Regions from separate parts of the Leptothermofonsia sp. ETS-13 genome, predicted to be linked through region 1. Evidence: predicted binding sites of a transcription regulator. Region 1 holds the regulator's gene; the other holds the start of a gene.
The links. Region 1 encodes NtcA, which controls nitrogen genes in cyanobacteria. Its sites were predicted from a motif close to TTTGTANNNNNNNNTACAAA; they were not measured.

Region 2: the regulator NtcA is predicted to act here: its motif matches at 4,972-4,991, upstream of P4D80_RS03215 (DUF3155 domain-containing protein).

Annotation. Positions count from the first base shown of each region.
Region 1 covers NZ_CP120836.1:3,426,663-3,434,718, reverse strand. Annotated here, with positions in the region: gene P4D80_RS15550 (protein kinase domain-containing protein) at 1-661, shown strand, start outside; gene P4D80_RS15545 (hypothetical protein) at 708-896, shown strand; gene P4D80_RS15540 (PPC domain-containing protein) at 996-2,051, shown strand; gene P4D80_RS15535 (pre-16S rRNA-processing nuclease YqgF) at 2,187-2,624, opposite strand; gene P4D80_RS15530 (DUF3084 domain-containing protein) at 2,658-3,965, opposite strand; gene ntcA (global nitrogen regulator NtcA) at 4,085-4,756, opposite strand; gene P4D80_RS15520 (SDR family oxidoreductase) at 5,153-5,683, shown strand; gene P4D80_RS15515 (SDR family oxidoreductase) at 5,604-5,945, shown strand; gene thrC (threonine synthase) at 6,121-7,161, opposite strand; gene P4D80_RS15505 (hypothetical protein) at 7,597-7,857, shown strand.
Region 2 covers NZ_CP120836.1:690,894-698,949, forward strand. Annotated here, with positions in the region: gene P4D80_RS03200 (PAS domain S-box protein) at 1-1,419, opposite strand, end outside; gene P4D80_RS03205 (S-layer homology domain-containing protein) at 1,875-3,227, shown strand; gene P4D80_RS03210 (GAF domain-containing sensor histidine kinase) at 3,308-4,768, opposite strand; gene P4D80_RS03215 (DUF3155 domain-containing protein) at 5,083-5,400, shown strand; gene P4D80_RS03220 (cofactor assembly of complex C subunit B) at 5,542-6,099, opposite strand; gene P4D80_RS03225 (PadR family transcriptional regulator) at 6,227-6,613, opposite strand; gene P4D80_RS03230 (response regulator) at 7,940-8,056, opposite strand, start outside.

The sequences.
Region 1 (8,056 bases):
CCCATTTCCATTGAGCAACAGACGGGTTTGGTGGGGAGGGGCGATCGGAGCGGTTACCCTGCTTGCCGTTTTGACAATTTCGGCTCTGCAACGCCAGCCTTCTCCTCCTCCAACTCCCAGCCCTGACCCACTTAGTCAAGACCAGGAAATCTTTAATCAAGCCGTTCAAATGGCTAAAAAAGGTGGTGCCAGTCTAGAAACGGCAATTCAAACAGCCCGTACCATCCCCCCAGATTCCCCCCTTTACAGCCAGGCACAGAAGCAAATCTTTGACTGGCAAGCCATTGTTTTACAAAAATTTTTACAGACCGAAGTACCCAAGCAATCTCAGGAACTGGCAGACGTCATCGCTACCATTAAGCCTAAAGTTGAGAGAATCGATGCCCAGCAAATTGCGATCAGCTATGACGGTTCAAGCAACGTCAGGCTAGTAAGCGAAGAAGGGCTAAGAATATTGACCGCCGCGGTAATGCAGCGATTGAGAGGCAATCAAAACGAGAAGATTCTTCCTAAATACAAAAACTTCCATCAACTGATTGTGTTCCCTCAAAACGAGAAGCGGCAGGCGATTTTGGCTGCCAGTGACTGGGACAGCTTTGTCAGCAGTGGAGCAAAGGAAAGATTTAAGATCTATCAGAAAGTTCAAATCAAAGGAAGATAACAGAAAGTTCAAATCAAAGAAAGATAAGTAGGTAGTCATAATTAATTTGTATTTGTCAAGGGAGGAGTGGGGGCTGCGCCTCCAGGCAGGGGATTTCACCCCCTCCACTCCCGAAATTATCCTTCATTTAATTGCGCCTGGTACAGCACGGCGGGAATACGGATACCATTCTGGCTCCCTCCGACTCCCCACTCCCCAACTCAATGGTTACTGGACTTATGCCATTGTTCACTAGCTACTTAGATACGGCAGGTGACAGGAACACTGTGGCACTCACAACGTCCAGAAATCTGGTTTTCGCTTTCAAGCAACTTGCAGTATCTCTCCACGAACTATGGCTGGCACCCCTAGAAAAGATGGTCACATCCTCATCCATCGTCTGCTGGCTTGTCTAACCAGTACAGGTCTGATCCTGGTTCAGGCTCTCCCGATCGCCGCATCCAGCATTGATCAGGATGCGGCCAGTTTGATTAAGAAAGAGCAACCAGCTGAACCAGCCTCTCCGCCGCCACCCCGGCAGCAAGATCCCCCACCCACGCCGCCACCTCCACCCGCGGCTTCAGGGGCCAGTGATGGAAGTGCTATCCCTGCATCAACTCAACCATCTACTCCATCTACTCCTGCTACTTCAGCCGAACTGGGTGGTGGTTCCAGTTCATCCCAACCACCGTCATCCGCGGCTCCGACATCACGCCCAGCCTCTCGGAAAGCAACCGTTAAACGCCTCAATTTTGTTGATGTGGAGTTTGGGGTTCTGGCCAAGGGAGACCCGGTAGCGAGCGATCGCTACTACCACACCTATTATTTTGAGGGTAAGAAAGACCAAGCCATTGCCATTCGACTGGTGGGTAGCCGAGATCCTCGCCTGAATCTGAACCCTGCCATGTTTCTTTATGGACCTGATGGGCAGGAACCGATCGCCCGTCGATTTGGAGGAGAAAGCACTGAAAAGAGTGCCTTTCTTCAGATCCGCCTGCCCGAAGACGGAACCTATTCCATTGTGGTAACCAGCCGGGAACCCCGAAAAGAAGGACGCTATAGTCTGGCCCTGCGGGATGACCGAATCTCCTATCTCTTAGACAAAACTGGCGACCTGACAGATGAAAGTCCGAAGCTAAAACAGGATGGAAGCTCCTTTCAGTCCTACGAATTTCAGGGCAAGCGGGGACAGTATGTAAACATTCGGGCGGATAGTCTGCGGGCTGAATTTTCACCCTCGGTTTATTTGCTCAACTCGAAGCGGGAGATCATTGCCACCAGCAGCGACATGAATTACATTTACTCAGCATTGATTGAACGAACTCAACTCCCAGAGGATGACACTTACTACATTGTGGTCAATTCGATGAATCCTACTGGACGGGGGCGATTTCGGGTGAGTGTGTATTGAACTGAGGGGTGGAAGAAATTTTAAGTGCAAGGCGAAGGGCGAAAGGGTGAGGTGGCTATAGAGGTCGTAAGCCTTTCATCCCCTTAAATCCAGTGTCCTAAGCAACCTGGCGACAGCTATATCCATGATCCTGAGCTAATGAACCAGGCGCTCTAAGTAGCGTTCAATCAGCAAGATAGCGACAATGTCGTCGATTGGACGGGGAATGCGACGTAGTGCCTTGGGGATCAGACGGTAAATGCCTTTTGGGGGATACATTTTCCAGTAGCGATCGCGCGCTTCCAGGCTGCTATGGCGCTCATCCACTAACACAACGCGCAGCGGGTCTTCAAGCTCAGTCGTTAGCCGCTGCTTCCAATCCTTGGCGGTGGTTTGGTCACCCATAACGACTATCGAGATTGGAAACTGCTGTCGTAGAGTTTGGATGGTAGCGATCGCCGACTCTGTAACCACAACCTCGTGATAACGTAATGTGCGGTCAACTCCCATAACCGCTAGACCGCACTTGCGGCGACCAGGGTCGAATCCCAGAATAACAGGCTGATCAGACGTTGGGTGAGAACTAGGGTACATGGGACCAAAATGTATCAAACAGGTTCACGACTCTTAATTAACGGTACCTGTATCTGGATGATTTGTTCTAAACAAGACCTTGCCATCCTGCGTTGCCAATAAATCAATTTTGAGGGGGCCAGAAACGTTAGTGACCTCCGCTGCAACAGCTTTCAAATCCACCATCTGGTTATATTGCTTCAGTTGGCTGATAAAGATAATCACATCCTGAATTCGACCAATTTCAACAGAATCGGTCAAAATTCCTAGGCTGCGAGCCCGAAAATTAGCGGCGGCAATTAGCAAATTAATGCGCTGTTGAATCTGCTCATCCGTCATCCGGGAGGGATCGATGGTAGTGGCGGCCACCACATCGCCTGCCAGAAAGATAGACCGATTGGGCACTGCGTCTGCAAAAACTTGGATGGGGGTTTCGCCCACCAGGTAGTTGGCAGCCGAAAAGATTCTGACTACATAGTCTTTTCCGTCGTCAATCCGACTGATCAACTGTTCCACCTCTGGTCTGGTAATTTGGATGATCTGTCCGCTGGTGCCGGGCCGTGTCAATCGGATCGCCGTCCGATTGGCTTCGGTTAAGAGCTGATCAACGGCCTGTTTCGCTGTTGAAGTTGATGGAATCCGCACAACCGCGGAAGCCAGAATCTGGCCGCGCTGAATTGCCACATTGCCCTGGCGTAGACCCTGACGCTCTAGTTCTAATTCTTGAATTTCTCTGGCCAGGAAGGCTTGCTGGGCTTCCAGTTTCTTGACTTGAGCTTCCTTGTCCCTGATTTCTGCGTCTCTTTGGGCAATAAGCCGATTCTTTTCTACTTGCAGCTGGCGAATCTCAGCCCGCAGTTGGTTCTGAATCCGATTTAATTCTGCTTCAGCGCGAACGGTTTCCGCCCGGGCTCGGGTACGTTCTGCGATCGCCCCCCTGAGCGCCCGGTCTGCTTCAGTAAGTTGTTGCTGTGCTCCCGTGAGCTGTTCTCTGCTGCCCGCCAGTTGCTTCTGCGCCAATACCCGATCAGCCCGCGCTTTTGCTAGTTCCTCCTCAGCCTGGTTTTTCTGAATCTGCGTTTGGTATAGATCCCGCCGAGTTCGCCTGATGGTTTCCTGCAGCGAGTCAATTTCAAACAACCATTTGCGCAGGTACTCACTGGTGGCAAACAAAACCCCCAGAGTGGAAGCCGAGATCACAGTGCCGGTAAGAATGGTGACGAGCGTCGCAGTTTTACGGGGACGGAGATTAAACAGGCTGAGGCGAGCTTTGCCAACGCGGGTTCCCAGGCGATCGCCCACCGTGGCAATGACCCCCCCCAGCACCAGCACTGCCAGAATCAAAATATATCCGGTGGACATTCACACTCCAAAGCGCCCTGCACTCCCGGCCACGCCTGCACAAGCACACCAAAGCAAACGCAATCACAGCGAACTCAACTACAGCCTACCTCAATGTTTCTACCAGTGGGTGTTGCTGATCAGGTAAATTGTTGGCTCAAAGTGACCGGATTGTGGACGGTAATCTTTTTCTTGTGAATGGAAATCATCTTATCCTGGCGCAGATCCCCCAAAAGACGGGTTACCGTGACACGAGTAGAGCCAATTGCCTCTGCGATCGCCTGATGGGACAACTTCAGGTCAATGGTGATGCCATCATTGCTGGGCACACCAAAATCACGACAGAGAATCAGCAAAAAACTCACCAATCGGGAACCCATATCCCGGTGTGCCAGAGTTTCAATCATCATCTCAGTCTGCAAAATCCGGGATGATAAGCCTCGCAGCAGTACCATCGACAGGTCCGGGTTATCCTTTAACGCCTTTTCCACCTGTTCAATGGGAACCGAAAGCAACTCAACTGGTGTAAAGGCTACTGCGTGATAGAAGCGATCGGACTTGTGCCCAGTGATTAAGGAAAGAACCCCAAACACGCTATTCTCCCGTAGCAGCGCAACGGTAATTTCTTCCCCAGCCTCATAGACCCTGGACAGCTTGACTGCTCCTTTAAGAAGAAAGTAGACACGTTCTGCCGGGTCACCCGGAAAGAAGATTGTTTTGCCCCGCTCAAAGGTTTCAACAATGGGTGGAAATGCTCCACCCCCCATCTGACGGAACACAGATGCGAGTGGTTTATCTTGCGTTACTACCATATCCCCTACCTGGTGCCCAAAGAATTGCCCAGCTAACTAACAGGTGAAATCCCTAAGTTAAGTGAACTCATTAAAAGATCTGTAACTTAGGACACTTAAACTTACTCAACCGCACGTTTTTGTGCCTGATGTTACATATTGGTTGGCTATAACCCTTGACTAACCGATTCCATAACCCAGGTTTAGCCTGCTCAATCACTGCTTAAATCACGATTTCCAGCAGTTTAAGACTATATTAGCTAGAGTGAATCGATTTGCTTACCTGCAATTTATTCGAAATCACGATTATTGGAACAGAATGATTGAACGGACTGATAAAAATAGGTGCTACCCGTTTCCATCTTTGAGTATTCTCATAAAGCAGTCCTAAGTAGTTGCTCTTAAAGATAGAGAGTTATGTTGAATTTGACTGGAAAAAATGCCCTGGTGACTGGCATTGCCAACAATCGTTCAATTGCCTGGGGCATTGCCCAACAACTCCACAAAGCAGGGGCAAATATTGGAGTTACCTACCTGCCCGATGAAGAACGCCGCGTCAAAAAACTTGCTGAACTGGTAGAACCCGTTCAACCATCCCTATTTCTTCCCTGTAACGTTCAACATGATGCTCAAATTCAAGCTACCTTCGATGCAGTCAAAGACAAATGGGGTCGGTTGGATATCTTGATTCACTGTTTAGCCTTCGCCAATAAAGAAGATTTATCTGGTAGTTTTGTAAACACTTCACGAGAAGGATTTGCGGCTGCCCTGGATATTAGTGCCTACTCATTAATTAAGCTGTGCGCTGCCGCCCAACCCCCTAATGACCGAAGGGGGCAGCGTTCTTACCCTGACCTACCTGGGGGGAGTGAAAGTAATTCCCAATTACAACGTGATGGGAATTGCCAAGGCTGCTCTGGAGATGAATGTACGCTATCTCGCCTCTGAATTAGGTCCCCAAAACATTCGGGTCAACGCCATTTCTGCTGGTCCCATTCGTACCTTAGCATCCTCGGCAGTCGGCGGCATCCTGGACATGATCCACCATGTTGAAACCGTCGCCCCCCTCCGGCGAACTGTTACCCAGCTTGAAGTGGGCAACACCGCTGCCTTTCTCTGTAGTGACCTTGCAAGTGGCATCACCGGACAAATCGTCTACGTTGATGCAGGCTACGAGATTATGGGAATGACGGAAGGGCGAAAGGAGTAGATGGGTGGATGAGTGGATGAGTGGATGGGTGAGGGAGTAATGGAGTGGGGGAAGTGATGGAGTGGGGAAGTGATGGAGTCAAGAAACCTCGCTCTATTATCCCGTTACCCTGGCACTCCCTTCCCCCTCTCTCCTCGCTTCACTAACAACGAATAACCAACAACTAACAACTCCTCTAAAATCCCATTGCCTGGGCAACAGATTTCAAGCTGGGTTCGATGCCCTGTTTGAACTGGCTGCTGCTGTGTTTGATGGCACAATCGGGGTCCTTCAACCCGTTTCCGGTGAGGACACAAACCACAGTGGCACCGGGCGGAACCTGGTCTTTGACTTTGAGGAGTCCGGCTACGGAAGCCGCGCTGGCAGGTTCACAGAAGATCCCTTCACGGGACGCCAGAAGACGGTAGGCATTCAGGATCTCGTCATCAGTAACGGCATTAAAGGTGCCCTGGCTGGCTTCCTGGACGGCGATCGCCCGTTCCCAATTGGCAGGATTACCAATTCGGATGGCGGTTGCCAGCGTCTCTGGGTGTTCCACCGCTTTGCCCGAAATCAGGGGGGCTGCTCCTGCGGCCTGAAAGCCCATCATGCGGGGAAGCTTGCTACAAAGTTGATGCTGGTGATACTCACAAAACCCCATCCAGTAGGCGGTAATATTTCCAGCGTTGCCAACGGGAATGCACAGCCAATCGGGCGCATCTCCCAATACATCGACCACCTCAAATGCTGCAGTCTTTTGTCCTTCTAACCGGTAAGGATTGACCGAGTTGACTAGAGTGACCGGATAACTGGCCGATATTTCCCGCACAATTTCAAGCGCTCGATCAAAATTGCCTTGAATTGCCAGCACCTCAGCTCCGTAAAGTAATGCCTGGGCCAATTTGCCCATCGCAACATAGCCATCAGGGATCAGCACAAAAGCCCGCATTCCTCCTCGCCCCGCATAGGCAGCGGCAGAAGCAGAGGTATTACCTGTACTGGCACAGATTACCGCCTGTGCTCCAGCTTCTTTGGCTTTCGAGAGCGCCAGGGTCATACCCCGGTCTTTGAAACTGCCAGTTGGGTTCAACCCATCAAACTTGACCAGGACTTGCACCTGTTTGCCAACGATTTCGGAGATCGCCGGCACTGGGATCAAGGGCGTGTTACCTTCACGAAGAGTAATGACTGGAGTTTGCTCAGTTACAGGCAAGTATTGCCGATAAGCCTCAATCAATCCAGGCCAGCCCTGGTAGGAAGAGGTTAATTGGGTATTGGGTTCGGTAGAAAAGGTATGGGAAGCAGATAAGGTTACAGCCACGGTTTTTAGCGATCGCTTTAAATCAAGGAACCCTATTCCACCATTTGCCGACTAAAATGCTGTGTTGGATATCGGAATCTAATGCGGAATACTCCATAGTTAGAATCCGGAGCTCCTTCACCTGAACTTTACATCTTTGTGGTGAGATAGGTTTTGTGGTGAGATAGGTACGTTAAGTGTACCTCGATCCTTGTCCAATGCCTCTCAGTTCAATGTCCTGTAATACAGAAGCCTTTTTCGGATTAACCAGTTTCAAAAGTGGCCAGTCCTGATTTATTCTTTTGTAACAGAGGGTTACATTCTCTCGTAAAGTTCAGGTTAAGATACTTTTTGTGGTGTAAGTGAGTAAAAATGACCAGTCAAACATTAACAGCAGACCGTTCCATCTCTGCATCTGTCGCTACAGCACTGGTTTCTATTCCTGAAGCGGCTTCCTCTGTTGATCCTCGACAGTCTCGCCTGCTAGAGGCGATGAAAACCCAGTATCGCCTTGACCAGCAGGTGAAGTTTCTGCACCTGCAAGCAGAGACAGAATCCCTGCTTCAGCAGCTAAAAGCAATTAAACAGCAGCGTCAGGCGTCAGAACCCCCCTCTGACACGGCTGATAAATAGCACCCAGTGAATCAAGGTTTTGTAGCTATAGTCACCAGATTTAGGACGGGGTGTAGGGGTGTCCCCAACCCCTCTAAAGCCAATGTCTTAAGCAACCTGGCGACAGTTATAAATAGCTCATTCTCTGGTCTTTGGGGAACCTGGTCTTTGGGGGATCTGGCCTGAACCTGAACAAACGGGATGGCTTCTCATCACTAAA
Region 2 (8,056 bases), 2.7 Mb from region 1:
TTTTCCAACGCGATCAAGGTCGTCGGGATGGACGATCTGCCCGTAGAGTAGCTTGCGGCTGGTAAAGTCTTCGGGGCTGTAGCCAAATTGGGAGACGTTGGCTGAAACGTATTCTACTGGCCAGTTATCTTCGTTGACCCAGCGAAAAGCGACGACGGGGCCTTCGGCAAACAGGCGACGTTCGCGATCGCTGGCTCGTTCGGCCTGTTTGCGTTCAGTAATGTCGCGCATGAAGACGACAACCTCTTGCTCACCACAGACGACGACTCTGGCTTCACGATCGCGCCACACTCCCTTAATCGGAATCTGATATTCAAAGCTTTGTAACTCACCCGTTTCGAGCGCCTGCTGGATGTGGTACATCCACCGCTGGGCAGCCATCTCTGGTAACACCATATTTACCGTTTTGCCGATACACTCCCCTGGGGGCAAAATCAGATCCTCGTCGAGGGCAGCTTCTATATCAAGAAAGGTGCCATGGGCATCCAGACGGAAGACAAAATCGGGAATGGCATTAACCAGGGCACGGTTGCGGGCTTCGCTAAGCCTTAACGCCTTTTCGGCTTCAACCTGTTCGGTGATGTCTCGAACAACGGCTAAAAGATGGGGTTTGCCCCGGTAGTTAAAACGGGTTCCAATCACTTCAATCGGAAACGGGGTGCCGTCCTTTTTGAGGTTAACTGCCCGGCAACGAAACGGTCGGTTCGCTTTGATAGCGGCAATACATTCTTCAAATAAATAAAAGCTATCCGGATGAATGAACTGGTGTGGGGCTAAGCCGATAAACTCCTCACGGGTGTAGCCATGCATTTCACAGACAGCGGGGTTTGCTTCCACGACAATGCCAGTGTCTGGATCGCCGATAATCAACCCATCACTAATGGCTTCAAAGATGCTGCGGTACTGGGTTTCTGCCTGAAGCTGACGTTTTTCTGCCTGTTTCAAGTCAGTGACGTCGCGCTCAATTGCCAGCACTTCCTCTTCTCCACTGGCCACCACGCGCACTTCGTAGTCTCTCAGTTCGCCATCGGTTTTCCAATCTTCTGAAAGCTGGTATTCCAGCGTTTGCAGATTGCCTGTATCCAGCGCCTGGGCGATCGCATCCAAACATCGCTGAGCCAGATCGGGGGGTACAAACTGCCGCAGGTTAGTGCCTCGAATCGTTTCCGGTGAAAAGCCCCGCTCTTCATCCTCTGGAGTGCCTTTGAAGTCCAGGTTATCCCCATTGCGGTTGGAGAGAAAGACGCGATCGGGCAGGGCATTCAAAATGGCTTCGTAGCGCACGCGCCGTTGATCCGGTTCCGTCGGTTTTTCCAAACTCGCCAGCTTTTTCGCCAGGATTGCCTGAAGCTGCTCAAATGCCACATCATCTCGGCAGCACTCTCGGATTGCCTGTAAATCGCTGGAATCAAAGATCATGGCTCTTTTCTGCGAGTGGGGTTGCTCCGTAACCGTTCCCTTATTTCCATATTCTTGTTAAAAACAAAACGCTAATGCTTTTTTACGAAAGAATTTAAGCCAGATTTGAAATTTTGGGCTGGTCATGCTTTGGGCCAACAACACGAATCTGATTTTTTTACCGCTGATTTATAGATTATTCGTTCAGAAGTAAATAGAGCGAGTATCATCACTTTGGGCAATTCCATTTGCCCAGCAAATAGCCAGGATCTTGCTGTTATTGAGGAGTGGTTGTGTTAGTTGTGTGCATCTTTACTCTTCAGATAAACAAAAAATCATCCCTCAGCATTTCTCAAAACCAGGAGGATTTTGTTTAAAAATGGTGGTTTCTAGCCATAAAACCACCTCCGGAGCCTTCATTTTTCCTTAGGGTCTATAAAATTAGCCAATCGTCGATTTATTTGGAGAACTTACCCATGTCGTATTCCATTCCCTGGAAATCTGGGACTGCTGGGTTGATTGCTTTGGGTTTGGCAGCAGGATCGGTGACACCGTTTTTTCTATCCACCCCAGCAGTTGCCCAGACAAACTTTCCGGATGTACCGTCTAGTTATTGGGCGGCTCCGTTTATTCAAGAGTTGGCTGCTCGGGGCATTATTGTTGGCTTTGCAGAGGATGGCACCTTCCGCCCGGAAGACCCGGTAACCCGTGCCCAATTTGCCGCTATGGTGAATCGGGCGTTCAATCGTCCGGCGGTTCGTCCTCCTGTCAACTTTGCAGATGTGCCTGCCAACTATTGGGCCAGGGAGGCAATCGAAAGAGCCTATACGACTGGGTTTATGGCAGGCTATCCAGGTAATCTCTTCAGGCCGAATGAAAATATTCCGCGGGTACAGGTACTGGTTTCCCTGGCGGCTGGCCTAGATTACGCCAACACCCGTCCCATTGATCCGCTATTGGGGGCTACATTTTCCGATGCGTCTACGATTCCCGGTTATGCGCGTCCTGGTGTTGCCGCTGCAACTGAACGCCAGGTGGTGGTGAACTACCCGGATGTGAGGACCCTGAATCCAAACCGGGTAGCGACTCGGGCAGAAGTTGCAGCGTTTATCTTTCAGGCACTGGTTGATCTGGGACAGGTAGCGGCGATTCAGTCACCCTACATTGTGGGTCAGGTTGCAACTGCCATCAAGATTCCCGCTGGGGCATCGATTCCCATCGTTTATACAGGGGATGACCGGATTCTTTTGTCGAGGGACGAGTCTCGCCCCATTCCCATCACTATGAAGGTTGCTCAGAATGTCGTCACGTCCCAGGGGCAGGTGCTGATTCCGGCAGGTAGTGATGTGATCGGGCAATTGATCGTGACTGATGGCGGGGTGCAATTTGTTGCCAGTGAAATTGTTCTGCCAAATGGGCAACGACTTCCTGTGAGTGCAAGTTCAGAAGTGCTCAGAAATTACTCGGTGGTCAGGAAAAATCCAACTACGGGCAAGATTATTGCGGGCACGCTGGTGGGTGCCGGTGCCGGTGCAGGGGTGGCCGCCGTGACTGGAGACCGCAAGATCCAGGCATGGGAAGTGCTGACTGGAGCTGCAGCAGGTGCCCTGGCGGGTACGTTTCTGGGAGGCTCTTCGGTTGAGGCGATCGCGATCGACCCTAACACCAACCTGCTGTTGACCCTTAATCAGGATCTGGTGATTGCGGGAAGACCACCTGCACAGCCGAGAGTTGCCCCCGCCCCTGCTCCAGCGCCAGCGCCTGCTCCAACGCCAGCGCCTGCTCCGGCTCCTGCGGCTCCCGCAGAGGTGACACCTCAGAAGTACTAAGGGCATTTAATTTTGGACTGGCGGGGTTAGAAACCAGGGCTGGAGTTGGATCTTTTGCCTGGAGTTTCTTGCCCCATTCCTTATTTCACGGATTCCTTTGCAACCGGTAAATGGACTGTGAACATTGTTCCGGGGCCGGTTGCCTGGTTGGACTGGGATTGGGTTGGACCGCTGGGAGCGGGGCTAACCACCTGAATTTTGCCATGCATTTGTTCGATTAAGGCACGGGCGATCGCCAGCCCCAACCCACTACCGGGGATGCCGCTCTCAGCTTGCGCACCCCGAAAGCGACGCTCAAAAATATGGGGTAAGTCCTGAGGGGAAATGCCGGGTCCGGTATCAGATACTGACACTTCTAGCCAGGATTCGTTCTCTGATGCCCCCTCTAAAACCAGAGGACGGGCCTGGACAAAAATTTGTCCCCCACTGGAAGTGTATTTCAGAGCGTTTTCAATTAAGTTATTAAATACCTCTCGAAGTGCCTGCTCATTGGCAAGCGCAGGTGGCAAATTGGGAGGGAGATCGGTGTGAAGAGTCAGGTTTTGCGCTTGAGCGATCGCTCCCGCCGATGCCAGCAAAGGCTGTAGCGCATTGACAACAGAGCAGGGCTCCAGCGACAATGGAGCCCCCGCAAGAACTCCCGCATCCGGTAGAAGTCGAACTTCTCTATTTTGGGAGTCTGCTGGTAGTGACCTATCCTGTTCCCACGCCTCAATTGCAGGCGGCAGGAATAAGGGAGAAGTTCGTTCTTCCTCCATCTCCATACCCGTTGCGGCGGTCTCTAACTGCTCTGATAACTCCTTCAAGCGAGCGGCCTCACGGGCAATACTGGCGGCAATTTCACGATTTGCATCTCCTGGTAGGAGACGCTTCAAGATGAGCTTACTAAACGTTTGAAGCGCCGTTAAGGAGTTACGGAACTGATGCAGCAAGTTATCCAGAATATCGTGCTGCTGCGCTTGCAGTAATTGTTGTTGATGCCGATCGTGTTCTAGCCACTGATACCGCTGATCAAGAACGCAGGCAAGTGCCAGTGTCGTAGCAATCTCATGAATTTGCGCCTGTTCCCATTCATTCCAGGCGCGATCGCTGCGTTCCGTCACCAACAGGCCCATAACCACTTCTTGATGAATCAAAGGTAAAACCAATTGTCGTTGAGGAACCAGGAGCCCGCGATAGGGAAGGTCTGCCTGATTGGAAGGCAAGGCAGATAGTTCCAATTCATCTGGATTAACAGGCTCCAGTATCTCTCGCCGATTTTCAACGGAAAGCGCAGTAGAGTCTTTTAGCAGGAGTGGGGGGAGATCCGTACTGGCCTCACGACTGGTCATCTTGGTGGGTGGAAACTGAAGCGGACTCCTTCCCTGCCAATCCGCCGATGCTTCAGGGTAAGCCGCCACAGGTACTAATGGAGTTTCTGCTCCCTCAACCAATTCTTGAGTCAGATACACAACGCTGAGTGATGCCCCCAACCCTTGAGTTAACAAAGCAATTTGGGCTTGGCAAAGTTCAACGAATTCTGAACTGGTGGGTATAAACATAGTCAATTTCCGAGAGTGTTTTACTTCCACCCCAGATGATGTTTAAGAAACCTTTCTAAAAGATGCCTTGAAAATCACCTTTTCTCATTTTGATACATCTGGATCAGGATAGAGGTGGTTTGCAGTCCCAATAATGATCCCAGCCATTTTCCAATTTCAATTCGACCGATAAACTTAATTTCTGCTGTAAGAATGATTTAATCTTTGTATCTTTGGGTTAAAAGAAGTTGAAATTTCAGTGTCAAGTCGATATACTTACCACGTCTTTTGTAACTATCACTACACTTGGCTTCTGAAAAAGGGGGTAAAGGGCTTTGGCAAGGAGACGCAAGCGCAAAAGCCGTCGCCGGCAGGAGGGGCGAAGGATTCTCGAGAATGTGCCTCAATTCAGTATTGAGTGCGGCGAAGACAAGCCAGTCACCGCTGCCCGGAAGTTTATTCATGCAGAAGGAATTCTTCCACCTGCGCTGCTTTTGGTAAAGCGTAACGAGCATACCACGGATAGGTATTTCTGGGCTGAAAAAGGTTTGTTCGGCGCACAGTACGTTGAGGAAAACCATTTCCTGTTTCCAAGTCTGAGATTGTCGGACGAGCACACGGGAGAACTTCCAGTTGCTGCTCGTAGTCATTAGTCTGCTGTTCCGAGGTCTGTATCAGAGCCCCTATCTAGTCTAGATGTGGTTCTAATTGAAATCCCGCCTTCGCTCAAAAGCCAAGGCGGGATTTCAATTCGTATCAGGTTGTTAAGAACTAAGCATTTGCTCAACAAATAATTAAAGCATCTTGAGATTGATTGCCTGCTCGGTGGGTACAAGGGCCAGCGATCGCTGCAATTCCTTGATTTCATCTCGATGGGCCATCACTGTCACAATGCTTCGAACACTTTCTGACGAACTTTCTAGCGCATCAACCTTGAGAAAGACTTTCTCAGGGCGTCTCGCACCGCGCCAGTAAAAAGCTCCTGCAGCGGGAGCGAACAGTACCATGCCCATCAATGCCCAGGTTAACTGAGGCAATAGTATTGACAGGACTAGCGCCAGGCAAAGAACTCCGATTGCTGCCAGCAAAGTCAGAAAGAACGCAAGAAACAGGCTGGGGCGAACAATCCCCTCAAAGGTCACCTGGTTCCTTGCTTCGTTAATAGAGGCAACCTGATAAGCACGCCCAGCAAAGTACTGCTGCAATTGCTCTAGTGTCAACTCTTCCGATTGGGTAGACACTAATTTCATCATTTGGGTTCGATCTTTTACCGAAGCTCGAATGAAAAACAAAAGCCCTATCGATAGCAGTAAAGTCAACAAAAAAGTTGAAGAAAGAACGGAAATGTCCATGCTAATTCGTCGATCCAGGCATCAAATGACAACTTAAAGTCTAGTCAACTCCTGGCACCAGGGTAACGCTTTGAGTTGAGGTTTGAACCTGGACCTTACCTTCATTGAACCTAACCGAAATGATTGATTAAGTACCACTGCTGGGAGCTAACCCATTTGAGTGAGGCAGGGTATGATGCTTTCTGACATATTCATACCAAAGGCGGGATAAATCCTGTGCCTGTTGCGTTGCGCCAGAGCGAATCTGGTACATGCGACGCGGGCGACCGCGGCCTTCAACTTTTTTCCAGTACCCTTCTATGATTTGCTCATCCTCAAGAAATTTGAGGGCACTATAAAGCACAGTGTCAGAGAGGCGATACGTTGGATACTCGTTTTCCAGAAGCTGAATCAGCTCTGTACCATAGGAGTCTCCACGAGACAGCACAGAGAGAACATAGCATACCGCCAATTCCTTGTTGAGGTAAAAGGGGGGCGGTGCTTGAAAAAATTGGTAAATATCCTCAAACTTCATCATCTTTCCCATCCAGACAACGATAAATCAGTCCACGCAATTCCAACCTAGCAGTGAGATTCTTGAACTGGCATCAACCGAAAGCATTAAATTATCTTTCGAGTGATAATCCGGGTAATTGGGAAGCAATTGCCAACTATCCAACTGCTAAGCCTGACCAACGAGGGGCAATCAAAGGTCAAGGTTGCGAATTTTATGACTTAGGGGGACTCTATTGCCGGGGCCAACCTTCTGACACAGTCAGAGAAATTATCAGGTTAGCTTATGTGTCATTGATTCGACACAGTGTAATATCTTTCCCGTATCTAAATTCTAAATGCTTCTTGAGAGAATCGTCCCTTAGGAGATAAATAGATAGAGACTTGTTATAACAACTTAACAATTTCCCTTCAAATTATGATTGAACCGTTTTGAATCTCTCGTGGTAATAAATCCTCGTGGTAATAAAGGTTCAAAAGTAGCTAGAATAAACTACATACAGCACCATGAAAAAAGGGAGTCAAGGGAAGGGAATCAAGGGTTCTATTTTCAAGTCAGGAGTTCCCTTTTGATTGCTCATCGGGCGTATCTGAAATTTGGGTGAATCCATTGGCTGTTATCTCGTTGCCAGACTCCCGCCTGGCCATGTCGATTAAAGGCTCCCGTTTCCCATTTTGGTTCAGTGGAGCAAGAGCTTTGACAGCGGGGTTACGAAGCTCCGGCTTCGTAACCAGAATAGGCTTCCCCAACGACGAGATGCACCTTTGCTCCTCTCAATTAGCTATAGCAATCCTTCTTGAAATCTTGAACGGGGTGCAGGGTTGAACCCTAGCGTGGGGCTTTGACCCCTTTGTTTACAAACTATTTGTGAATGCTGTAGTGATCCTATTTGAATTATGCAAAGGAGTTCCGCAGGAATTTCTTTTTACAAAACTTCTCCATCTCACAACTGATTTAGGACTGCTACCTATTACATAAGTAGCTAGGCGCAATTAAATAATTAAATTAAGAATAATTTCGGGGGGGTAGGAGGTGAAACCCCGAGCCTGGAGGCGCAGCTCCCACTCCCCCTTTTAAGGTTGGTTAATTGTGACTACCTAACTTAATTTATACCTAACTTAATTTATAATTTATTGACAGTCATGTTTATTAGCACTCATGAATTTATTAACAATCATGCAAAGAAAAAGAGAACGGTAGTGTATCAAAGCAGTGTGGGAAAATTTGTAATGATTACCAGGAGACCTTCATTTGCCTGTCTTCAGATTTGAGTCAATCAAACCTGAAAACCTTGGTCAAGTTATGATTCCACATTTCTCTGATTTATGCTCAAGAGAGCGATTTTACTCAAACCAGGCCAGACCGGAGGGCAACGACGGCTGCTTGAACACGATCGTCTACTGCCAGCTTATTCATAATACCCCGGATGTGGGTTTTAACCGTATTGGGGCTAAGGTAGAGTTC